Regions from separate parts of the Thermasporomyces composti genome, predicted to be linked through region 1. Evidence: predicted binding sites of a transcription regulator. Region 1 holds the regulator's gene; each other region holds the start of a gene.

The links. Region 1 encodes HrcA, which represses chaperone genes, less so after heat shock. Its sites were predicted from a motif close to TTGGCACTCGNNNNNNNCGAGTGCCAA; they were not measured.
Region 2: a site for HrcA is predicted at 1,413-1,439, ahead of groL (chaperonin GroEL). Genes of this name have one in related genera too.
Region 3: a site for HrcA is predicted at 757-783, ahead of groES (co-chaperone GroES). Genes of this name have one in related genera too.

What each region holds. Positions count from the first base shown of each region.
Region 1 is NZ_QTUC01000001.1:3,695,949-3,699,596, reverse strand. It holds gene dnaJ (molecular chaperone DnaJ) at 1-955, opposite strand, end outside; gene hrcA (heat-inducible transcriptional repressor HrcA) at 1,008-2,030, opposite strand; gene DFJ64_RS16075 (MBL fold metallo-hydrolase) at 2,232-3,137, shown strand; gene DFJ64_RS16070 (DUF3097 domain-containing protein) at 3,264-3,648, shown strand, end outside.
Region 2 is NZ_QTUC01000001.1:1,491,193-1,494,840, forward strand. It holds gene groL (chaperonin GroEL) at 1-1,269, opposite strand, end outside; gene DFJ64_RS20080 (FAD-dependent oxidoreductase) at 1,500-1,871, opposite strand; partial or broken gene DFJ64_RS06520 (phytanoyl-CoA dioxygenase family protein) at 2,428-2,850, shown strand; gene DFJ64_RS06525 (cold-shock protein) at 3,003-3,203, opposite strand; gene DFJ64_RS06530 (alpha-amylase family protein) at 3,511-3,648, opposite strand, start outside.
Region 3 is NZ_QTUC01000001.1:3,215,563-3,219,210, forward strand. It holds gene DFJ64_RS13975 (THUMP-like domain-containing protein) at 1-641, opposite strand, end outside; gene groES (co-chaperone GroES) at 941-1,237, shown strand; gene groL (chaperonin GroEL) at 1,390-3,012, shown strand; gene DFJ64_RS13990 (carboxymuconolactone decarboxylase family protein) at 3,267-3,648, shown strand, end outside.

The DNA of each region.
Region 1 (3,648 bases):
GGCTCGACAGGTGGGGCACGCCGTGGCCGGGAACCCTGATCTGGTGCCCGGACTGGGTGCCCGGCTTGACGTCGAGCTCCAGGATGTCGTTGTCCAGGGTCTCGAGGGTGATGGTCGTGCCGAGCGCGGCGGCGGTCATGGGGAGCGTCACCGAGCAGTGCAGGTCATGCCCACGGCGCGTCCACACCTCGTGCGGCTCGACCTCGATCTCGACGTAGAGGTCGCCGGCCGGGCCGCCGCCAGGGCCCACCTCGCCCTGGCCGGCGAGCTGGATCCGGGTGCCGTCGTCGACGCCGGCCGGGATGCGCACCGCGAGCGTGCGGCGGGACAGGACGCGCCCCTCGCCCGCGCACTCCGGGCACGGACTGGGGATCACGGTCCCGTAGCCCTGGCAGCGGGGACACGGCCTGGTCGTCATAACCTGACCGAGGAACGACCGCTGGACCGAGCTCACCTCACCCCGGCCGTCGCACACCGTGCACGTCACGGGAGTGGTGCCCGGCGCCGTCCCGGCACCGGAGCAGGTCGAGCACACGACCGCCGTGTCGACCTGGATTTCCTTGACCGCGCCGAAGACCGCCTCCGCGAGCTCCACCGACAGCCGCAGGAGCGCGTCCTGGCCCCGACGCTTGCGGGGTCGAGGTCCCCGCGTCGTCGTGGTGCCGAAGAACGCGTCCATGATGTCGGTGAACGAGAAGCCGGACCCGAAGCCGGTGCTCGCACCGCCACGCCCGGAGGCCGACAGGGGGTCGCCGCCGAGGTCGTAGATCTCCCGCTTCTTGGGGTCCGACAGCACCTCGTAGGCGCGCGTGATCTCCTTGAAGCGTTCCTGCGTCTCCGGGTCGGGATTGACGTCGGGGTGCAGCGTTCGCGCCAAGCGGCGGTACGCACGCTTGATCTCCTCCGGCGACGCGTCACGGTCGACGCCGAGGAGCTCGTAGTAGTCCTGGCTCATGCTGTGGGTGGCCTCGTGCACTGGGAGTTGTCCTCGGTCACTCGCCTATGTGTCACTCACTCGCGAGGATTCGGCTGACATAGCGGGCGACGGCCCGAACCGCACCCATCGTGCCGGGATAGTCCATGCGTGTGGGTCCGACGACACCGAGGTTGGCGACGGTCTCGTCACCAGGACCATATCCACTCGCCACCACCGAGGCCGACGACAGCTCCGCGTAGGGGTTCTCGCTGCCGATCCGGACGGTGACTTCCCGTGACGACCCGTTCGCCTCCCCCAGCAGTCGGAGCAGGACGACCTGCTCCTCGAGGGCCTCGAGGACCGGACGGATCGAGAAGTGGAACTCCTGGCCCGGCGGGATGAGGTTCGCCGTCCCGCCGACCGCGATCCGCTCGTCGGGGCGCTCGACGACGGTCTCCAGGAAGGTCGCCAGGATCGTCGCGACGTAGGGTCGGTCTTCCACGTCGAAGGAGTCCGGCAAGTCGGCGACCAGCGAGCTGACCTCGGAGAGCTTCTTGCCGACGACCTTCTCGTTGAGGCGCTTGCGGATGTCGCTCAACAGGTCGTCGCGCAACGTCGTCTTCACGTCCACGACCCGCTGCTCGACCCTGCCCGTGCTGGTGATGAGGACGAGCAACAGCCGAGTGGACGAGAGCGTCACCAGCTCGACGTGCCGGACCTTCGACCGGGTGAGGGTGGGGTACTGCACCACCGCGACCTGGCGGGTGAGCTGGGCGAGCAGGCGAACGGTGCGGTTGACGACGTCGTCGAGGTCGACCGCGCCGTCGAGGAACGTCGAGATGGCACGACGCTCGGCAGGCGACAAGGGCTTGATGCTCGTCAGCTTGTCCACGAACAGCCGGTACCCCTTGTCGGTGGGGATCCGACCCGCGCTCGTGTGGGGCTGCTGGATGTAACCCTCCTCCTCCAGCGCCGCCATGTCATTACGGACAGTAGCCGAGGAGACACCCAGGTTGTGCCGGTCGACGAGCGCCTTGGAACCCACCGGCTCCTCGGTGCGCACGTAGTCCTCGACGATGGCGCGGAGAACAGCCAGCTTCCTCTGATCGAGCATGGACCGCTCGCACCTCCTCGCGTTCGTGCGGTCGCCAGTACTCGCCCGCTCGGCACACCCGCCAAACGAGACGACGCACGTTCCAACGACCGCGACTCTGCGGGCAGGCGACCACAGTGCTCTAGCACTCCCCTGACCCGAGTGCCAGTCTACGGCGAACAGCCGAGATCGCGCGCGGGCGCGGATGCCATGCTGTGGGACATGAGCGCGGACACGTCCGGTTGGTCCGAAATCGGCCGCGGCTGCTACGTGCGGCGGTACTCCTCCTTCGACGTGTCGGTCGGCGTCGTCGTGGGGTCCCACGGCCTCCTCGTCATCGACACCCGCGCGAGCTTGCGAGAGGCCGATGAGCTGCTCGCCGACCTGCGGAGGCTGTCCCGCGCGCCCGTGCGGTGGGTGGTCGACACCCACTGGCACTTCGACCACTGCTTCGGCAACGCGCGGTTCGCCGACGCCGTCATCTACGGCCACGAGACGGTGCCGGAGACGCTCGCCGCGCGCGCGGACGAGGTTCGCGCGGACCTGGCCAGGCGCTCGCCAGAGTGGGCCCGCGACATGGCTGAGCTGACGCTGCGCCCACCCACCCGGACGTTCGTCTCCGTCGCCACGATCGACCTCGGCGATCGTGTGGTCGAGCTCATCCATCCGGGACGCGGCCACACCGACGGCGACGTGGTCGTGCGGGTTCCCGACGCCGACGTGGTCTACGTCGGCGACCTGGTCGAGGAGTCCGGACCACCGGCGTACGGCGACGACTCGTATCCCTTGGAGTGGCCGACCACGCTGGACGTCGTGGCTGGCCTGCTCACCCCCCGTACGGCCGTCGTCCCCGGGCACGGCGCGGTCGTCGACCGGGGCTTCGTGGCGAACCAGCGTGACGACATCCACCTCGTCGCCCAGACCATCCGTCGCCTCGCCGCCGAAGGGGTTCCCCTCGACCGGGTGTGGGACGCCGCCGAGTGGCCGTACCCCCGGCAGGTCCTCGAGGAAGCGGTACGCCGCGGCTACGCCCACCTCGCCGAGTCCGGAGGACCCACGGCCACCCGGCCGGTCCAGCCCGGTGGTCGGACCTCCCTCCCGCTGCTGCCCCGAGACGACCACTCGTGAGAGCCGTTCCGGCCCACACGCCGAGCGACCCGACCGTGGATCGAGCGACGCCCGTGACCTCGCCGACACCGACACGCCAGCCAGCGTCACGAACGAGCCCTCCGTCGACCGGTACCCTGCCCCACCATGGCCGCGTCCTTTGATCGCTACGGTCGCGACGTGCTCGCCACCGACTGGCGCGCCCCAGCCCGTGGGCGCACCGTCGACCTCACCGTCGAGCTGGACATGGTGCTGGAGGACCCCGTCACCGGCTTCTGCGGCGCGGTCGTAGCGATCGAGCGTGACCTCGTGGTGCTCGAGGACCGCTTCGGAGCCCGACGCAGCTACCCCTTCGGGCCGGGTTTCCTGTTCGAAGGCCGTCCAGTCGCCATCCGGCGACCGGCGCGGCGCGCGGCCAGCGCCACACCCCGTCGGACCGCGTCCGGTTCCCTCGCGGTCGAAGGCGCACGGGCGCGCGTGGCTCGTCCGAGCCGCATCTTCGTCGAAGGTCGGCACGATGCCGAGCTGATCG
Region 2 (3,648 bases), 2.2 Mb from region 1:
CGCGCCGGCCTGGACGAGGGCGACGCCACCACCGGGGACGACACCCTCCTCGACCGAGGCCTTCGCCGCGCGGACGGAGTCCTCGATGCGGTGCTTGCGCTCCTTCAGCTCGACCTCGGTGGCCGCGCCGACCTTGATGACCGCGACACCACCGGCGAGCTTGGCCAGACGCTCCTGCAGCTTCTCGCGGTCGTAGTCGGAGTCGCTGCGCTCGATCTCCGCCCGGATCTGGTTGACCCGGCCCTGGATCTGCTCGGGGTCGCCAGCGCCCTCGATGATCGTGGTCTCGTCCTTGGTGACGACGACCTTGCGGGCCTTGCCGAGCAGGTCGAGGGTGGCGTTCTCGAGCTTGAGGCCGATCTCCTCGGAGATGACCTGGCCACCGGTGAGGATGGCGATGTCACCGAGCATCGCCTTGCGGCGGTCACCGAAGCCCGGCGCCTTCACGGCCACCGACTTGAACGTGCCGCGCACCTTGTTGACGACCAGGGTGGCGAGCGCCTCACCCTCGACGTCCTCGGCGATGATCAGCAGCGGCTTGCCGGCCTGCATGACCTTCTCGAGGATCGGCAGGAGGTCCTTGACCGCCGAGATCTTCTGGTTGGCGACGAGGATGAACGGGTCCTCGAGGACGGCCTCCATCCGCTCCATGTCGGTAGCGAAGTAGGCCGAGATGTAGCCCTTGTCGAAGCGCATACCCTCGGTGAGCTCGAGCTCCAGACCGAAGGTGTTGCTCTCCTCGACGGTGATGACGCCTTCCTTGCCGACCTTGTCCATCGCCTCGGCGATGATCTCGCCGACGCTGGTGTCGCCACCCGCGGAGATCGCCGCGACCGACGCGATCTGCTCCTTGGTCTCGACGTCCTTGGCGGCCTGCGCGAGCTGCTCGGCCACTCGCTCCACGGCGGTGTCGATACCGCGCTTCAGGCCCATCGGGTTGGCCCCGGCCGCGACGTTGCGCAGGCCCTCGCGGACCAGCGCCTGCGCGAGCACGGTCGCGGTGGTGGTGCCGTCACCGGCCACGTCGTCCGTCTTCTTGGCGACTTCCTTGACGAGCTCGGCCCCGATCTTCTCCCACGGGTCCTCGAGCTCGATCTCCTTGGCGATGGAGACACCGTCGTTGGTGATCGTCGGCGCCCCCCACTTCTTCTCGAGGACGACGTTGCGACCCTTGGGACCAAGAGTCACCTTCACGGCGTCGGCGAGGGCGTTCATACCCCGCTCGAGGCCGCGCCGGGCATCCTCGTTGAACGAGATGATCTTGGGCATCTAGCTGGATCCTCCCCCAAGTCGGGTGGATGTCGTGTGGCCGGCCCGACGCCCGCGACGGACGGCCCCCACCACATCGGGGGCCTCGTCGAACCAACCTGCAGCGCACTGTCACTCGCGACCTTCGAGTGCTAAGGACGTGTTTAGCACTCGACTGGGGAGAGTGCAAGCTGACGGGAGCTCACGCCCGAGCAGCGTCGACCGCCACCCCCACAGCTCGACGTGACCGGTCAGGCACTCGTCGCACATGGGTCTGGCCCGCTTCCAGGACCCCGGCAGGTTGTGGCTGGCAACCGCGGTGAGCCACCCGAGCGGCGCCCCGCTCCCGGCAGCCGTGGCGGTGACGAACCGCCGCGCTGTACCACTTGGTACGTTTGGTCGCACCGCCCGGTGCACGTCGAGGACCATCTCCGCGTCCGCCAGCGTCGACGAGGAACGTCACAAGACCGAGCTCGGGGTCGGCCGACAGGACCATGCCGAGCCGGGTCGATCGACCCACCGCCGAGCCCGATCCGGTCGGGGAAGAACGTCCGACCGAGCACGTCATGCTGGGTCAGCGTGTCGTCACCCGCGAACCCTCGGTACTCCCGCTTCCCCAGGATCGCTGGTGAAGCTCAGCCTCTTGCCGTCGGGGCGAAGCCGGAAGGGCGTGCTGGCACGGCTCACCCCGCCGTTGATACGCGACATCACTGATCTCCTGCCGGTTGATCGCGTGTGACAGGCCAACCCGAAAGTCCTTGCTGCGAATGATCTGCCGCGGCACCGGGTCCCGGTGCGTCAGGTTTAGCGACAAGACCATCGTGTTCATGTTGGAAGGCGTAGCCTTCGCGAACCTGAGGTCGCCCTCGTCCTGTCGTCGCGCGAGCACCGGCTTGTTCTGCAACGTGTTGCTGGGACGAAGCTGGAAGTCGTCTCACCGGACATGACCTGGGTGAGGATGACCACGAGATCGGGGTTGACGGTGTAGACGACCCGGTCGATGCACGGCAGCTGTCGACCGTCCGGATCAGTCTTTCGGTAATACGGGTTCGCTCGAAGACGACCTGCACTCCTTCCCAACCGACCCGTGACACACCATGGGAGAACAGCGTCGGCAAGTCAGAGTTGCTCCACGGATCGGTCTTCGAGAAGAAGAGCCTTCCTTGACACCAGGACGTCAACTTCTGGCCCATCGAGCCGCCGCTGAACATCTCGATCTGGATGGCGATCGACGAGGTCACCACGGAGAACTCCTGTGTCCAGGTCATCCCCGGCTCCCATCGCGCGGTGGTGCCGCACGTGCCAGCGCGCGCCGACATGGCGTTCGGCGAGGAAGCCGATCCCGCCTACGTCAACTCCGATGCCGCCGTCGACATGATCCTGCGCCCCGGGGAGTTCTTCCTCTTCAACGAACGGCTCCTGCACCATTCCCACAAGAACACCTCGTCGAAGCGCCGAATGGGCTTGTCAGCGCGCTACACGGTGCCGTTCGTCGCGCTGCTCGACCAGGACGCTCCACCACTCTTCCCCGGGCACGCCTGCGTCGTGGTGAGCGGAACGGACCGCTTCTGCTTGAACCGCACGACGGCACCTCCCCGGTGAGTTGGCTCACCGGGCTCGTCGCGACGGTCGTGGGCGCGGGAGCGCGGCCACGAACGGACTGGGGTCCGCACGAGACGTGACCCTCGTACGGACCCCAGTCGGACACGGTTGCCGGTCAGTAGACGACGCCGAACGCCCCGCGCCAGGCCGAGCTAGAGCGGGCGCACGTCGTGCGCCTCGAGACCCTTGGGTCCCTCCACCGCCTCGAACTCGACGAGCTGGCCGTCGGAGAGGGTCTTGTAGCCGTCCATCTTGATCTTGGACCAGTGGACGAACACGTCGCTGCCGCCCTCGACAGCGATGAAGCCGTAGCCCTTCTCGGCGTTGAACCACTTGACAGTGCCCTGCGTCATGACCTCTCCCTCAAGGCCCCTTTCGGGTGACAGACCCGCCCGGCGCGGGCCTGGGTCGTCCTACCGCACCCGTCCCCAAGGGGAGGTGTTGCGATCGATCCGCGTGTTCCTACCGCTGTCGGTCAGGCGACAAACGCATGATCATGCCGACCAAGGCCGACCATAGCCGAACCCGCCGCGGCTGGGGAGGTCTTCGCCCTCGATTCGGACCAGATCAGGGCGATTGGCCGATTTCGGGTCGGCCGACCGTCCCAGGAGAACACGACCCGCGGCAGTCGGGGCGGTCGCGAGAGGAAGGCCGATGCCCTCAGGGAGCCAGCAGCCACGCCCCGGACGGCTCGATCCAGTCGTACTCGCGTTCTGTCGTACCGGTGCGCCACCGGGCCGGGGTGGTCGCGTGGAGCCAGTCCAAGGGCTCGACGCCGCCGGGCTCACCACCGTCGAG
Region 3 (3,648 bases), 480 kb from region 1:
CGAGCCGGGTCCGCCACCGCGCCCGCGTAGCCGGAGCGGTCGAAGGTCGTCGCGTCGCCCAGCTCCACACGCGCTCGGTCGGTCAGGTCGCACGCGGCGAGGTTGGCGCGCGCGATCTCGACGGTGAGCGGGTCCTGGTCGACCCCGGTGACCGAGAGACCGGAGCGTGCCAGGGCGAGAAGGTCGCCGCCCACGCCGCAGCACAGGTCGACCACCCGGGCGGCGTGCGGCACGTCCGCGTCCGTGCCGGACTGGAGGGCTTCTGCGGCCGCGTCCACGCCGGCCTCAACCGTGTCGCTCTCAACCGTGTCGCTCTCAACCGTGTCGCCGTCATCCGTGTCGCTCGCCCGCAACGCGGCCATGATCCGACTCGCCCGATACGTCGCGACCGGTGCCGGGGTGGCTTGCTCGAGGCCCTCCCGAGTGAAGAAGAGCCGATCGGCCTCCTCTCCGAACTTCGCCCGAGCCTGTCGACGCAGGGCCACCTGGGTCAGCGCGGCCGCGACCAGGTCGCCGGGGTACGACCGGCGCAAGCGGGAGGCGAGGTCGACAGCCGAGCGCTCGTCGTAGGCGGCTGCGGCCTGGGCGAGGAGGTCCTGGCCGGTGGGCGTGAGCAACTGGCGGAACAGCTCACGGTCCACCGCTCCCCACCCTCCTCTGCGAGACCCTCCACCGCGAGGCGTCGCGGGTCCGTTCGGCCCTGCCGCGCCAGAGCGAGCGCGCCCGCCGTGGCCCCGACACCCCGCCCCCGGCTCTTTGGCACTCAGGTTGACCGAGTGCTAAGAAACCTCCTAGATTCGTCGTTGGCACTCTCGACCTTACGGTGCCAACGCACACAGCCCGCGACGAGGCGGCCGGCACCCGCGACGACGGCTCGCCCGAGTCGCGCCACAGGTACAGCACAACACCCGTGACATCCCGTGAAGGGGGAGGTCAACAAGTGTCGGTCACCATCAAGCCGCTCGAGGACCGCATCGTCGTCAAGCCTCTCGAGGCCGAGGAAACGACCGCGTCCGGGCTCGTGATCCCCGACACCGCGAAGGAGAAGCCCCAGGAGGGTGAGGTTCTCGCGGTGGGTCCGGGTCGTATCGACGACAACGGCAACCGTGTCCCGCTCGACGTCAAGGTCGGCGACAAGGTCATCTACAGCAAGTACGGCGGCACCGAGGTGAAGTACGCCGGTGAGGAGTACCTCATCCTGTCCGCCCGCGACGTCCTCGCCGTCGTCGAGAAGTAGCGAGAGTCCGTTCGACCTTCAAGGAGCGTCGGTCGTTCCATCGCTCTCGGTCGGCACGACCAGCAAGCAGACGTTGACCTGACGACTGGCATCGCCCCGGCGGCCACGACCCGTCGCGGGCGCCGGGGCGCTGTCGTGGAAGGACACACCAAATGCCGAAGATTCTGGAGTTCGACGAGAACGCGCGGCGCGCCTTGGAGCGCGGTGTCGACGCTCTCGCGGACACGGTCAAGGTGACGTTGGGGCCCAAGGGCCGCAACGTCGTGATCGACAAGAAGTGGGGCGCGCCGACGATCACCAACGACGGCGTGACGGTGGCCCGTGAGGTGGAGCTGGAGCACCCGTTCGAGAACCTCGGTGCCCAGCTGGTGAAGGAAGTCGCCACCAAGACCAACGACATCGCCGGTGACGGCACGACGACGGCCACGGTCCTGGCGCAGGCGATGGTTCACGCTGGCCTGAAGGCGGTCGCCGCGGGCGCGAACCCGATGGCCCTGAAGCGGGGCATCGACAAGGCGGTCGAGGCCATCAACGCCCGCCTGCTGGAGCAGGCGAAGGAGGTCGCCACCAAGGACGACATCGCCCACGTGGCGACGATCTCGGCCCAAGACCGCAAGATCGGTGAGCTGATCGCCGAGGCCTTCGACAAGGTCGGCAAGGACGGTGTGATCACCGTCGAGGAGTCGAACACCCTCGGGACCGAGCTGGAGTTCACCGAGGGCATGCAGTTCGACAAGGGCTTCATCTCGCCGAACTTCGTGACCGACCCCGAGCGCCAGGAAGCCGTCCTGGACGACCCCTACATCCTGCTCCACCAGGGCAAGATCTCGGCGATGGCCGACCTGCTCCCGCTGCTGGAGAAGGTCGTGCAGTCGGGCAAGCCGCTGGTGATCATCGCCGAGGACGTCGAGGGTGAGGCGCTGGCGACCCTCGTCGTCAACAAGATTCGCGGTGTCTTCTCCTCGGTCGCCGTCAAGGCGCCCGGCTTCGGTGACCGTCGCAAGGCCATGCTCGAGGACATGGCCATCCTCACCGGTGGCCAGGTGGTCTCGCCCGAGCTTGGCCTCAAGCTGGACCAGGTGGGCCTGGAGGTGCTCGGCACGGCGCGGCGGGTCGTCGTCACCAAGGACGACACGACGATCGTCGATGGTGGCGGGTCCGCTGAGAAGGTCGAGGCTCGGGTGAAGCAGATCCGGGCCGAGATCGAGCGGACCGACTCCGACTGGGACCGCGAGAAGCTGCAGGAGCGCCTGGCGAAGCTGGCCGGCGGCGTGTGCGTGATCCGGGTCGGTGCGGCCACCGAGGTCGAGCTGAAGGAGAAGAAGCACCGCATCGAGGACGCCGTCTCCGCCACGCGCGCCGCGGTGGAGGAGGGCATCGTCCCCGGCGGTGGAAGCGCTCTGGTGCACGCCGCGAGCGCGGTCGACTCCCTGGACGTCTCCGGTGACGAGAAGGTCGGCGTCGACGTCGTCCGCAACGCGGCGGCGGAGCCGCTGCGCTGGATCGCGGAGAACGCCGGTGTCGAGGGCTACGTCGTCGCGGCGAAGGTCCGCGAGGGCGGCCCGGGCGTCGGCTACAACGCCGCGACCGGTGAGTACGGCGACCTGGTCAAGCAGGGCGTCATCGACCCGGTGAAGGTGACCCGCTCGGCGCTCGCCAACGCCGCGTCGATCGCGAGCATGCTGCTCACCACCGAGACGCTCGTCGCCGAGAAGCCGGAGGAGCCGGAGCCGGCGGGCGCTGGCCACGGTCACGGTCACGGCCACGGTCACTGAGACCGAGCTCTCGGCACAACCCGCCGAATTCGGACTCTACGAGTCTGCAGGAGGGGGTCGGACGACAGGTCCGGCCCCCTCCTTCCGTCTCGGGTCGCCCTCCGTCTCCGGGGCCCTCCGTCTCTGGGGCCGGCCGGTGATGCGAGGTGAGAGGCGGGTCACACCCTCCACGCCTCGAACCATGTCACAGGAACGTCGGGCGACCTCGTCGTCGAGGGTGTGAGGCGAAGCCCTACGACGACGAGAGGGTCCAGATGAGCGCACGACTCAACCCCTTCGCGAGCCCGACCGCCGGGGCGTTCCTCAAGCACCTTGTGCCGGCCGCCATGACTCTCAAAGAGTCCTCGCTGCCGAGGTCCACGCAGGAGCTGGTGGCGCTCCGCATCAGCCAGATCAACGGCTGCGGGTTCTGTGTCGACATGCACACCAAGGACGCCGCCGCAGCGGGCGAGTCGGCGGTACGGCTGAACCTGGTGGCGGCCTGGCGGGAAGCGACGGTCTTCACCGAGGCCGAACGCGCCGCGCTCGCGCTGGCCGAGGAAGGAACCCGCCTCGCGGACCGGGCCGGCGGGGTCAGCGACGACGTGTGGAACGAGGCCGCCAAGCACTACGACGAGGAACAGCTCATGGCCCTCG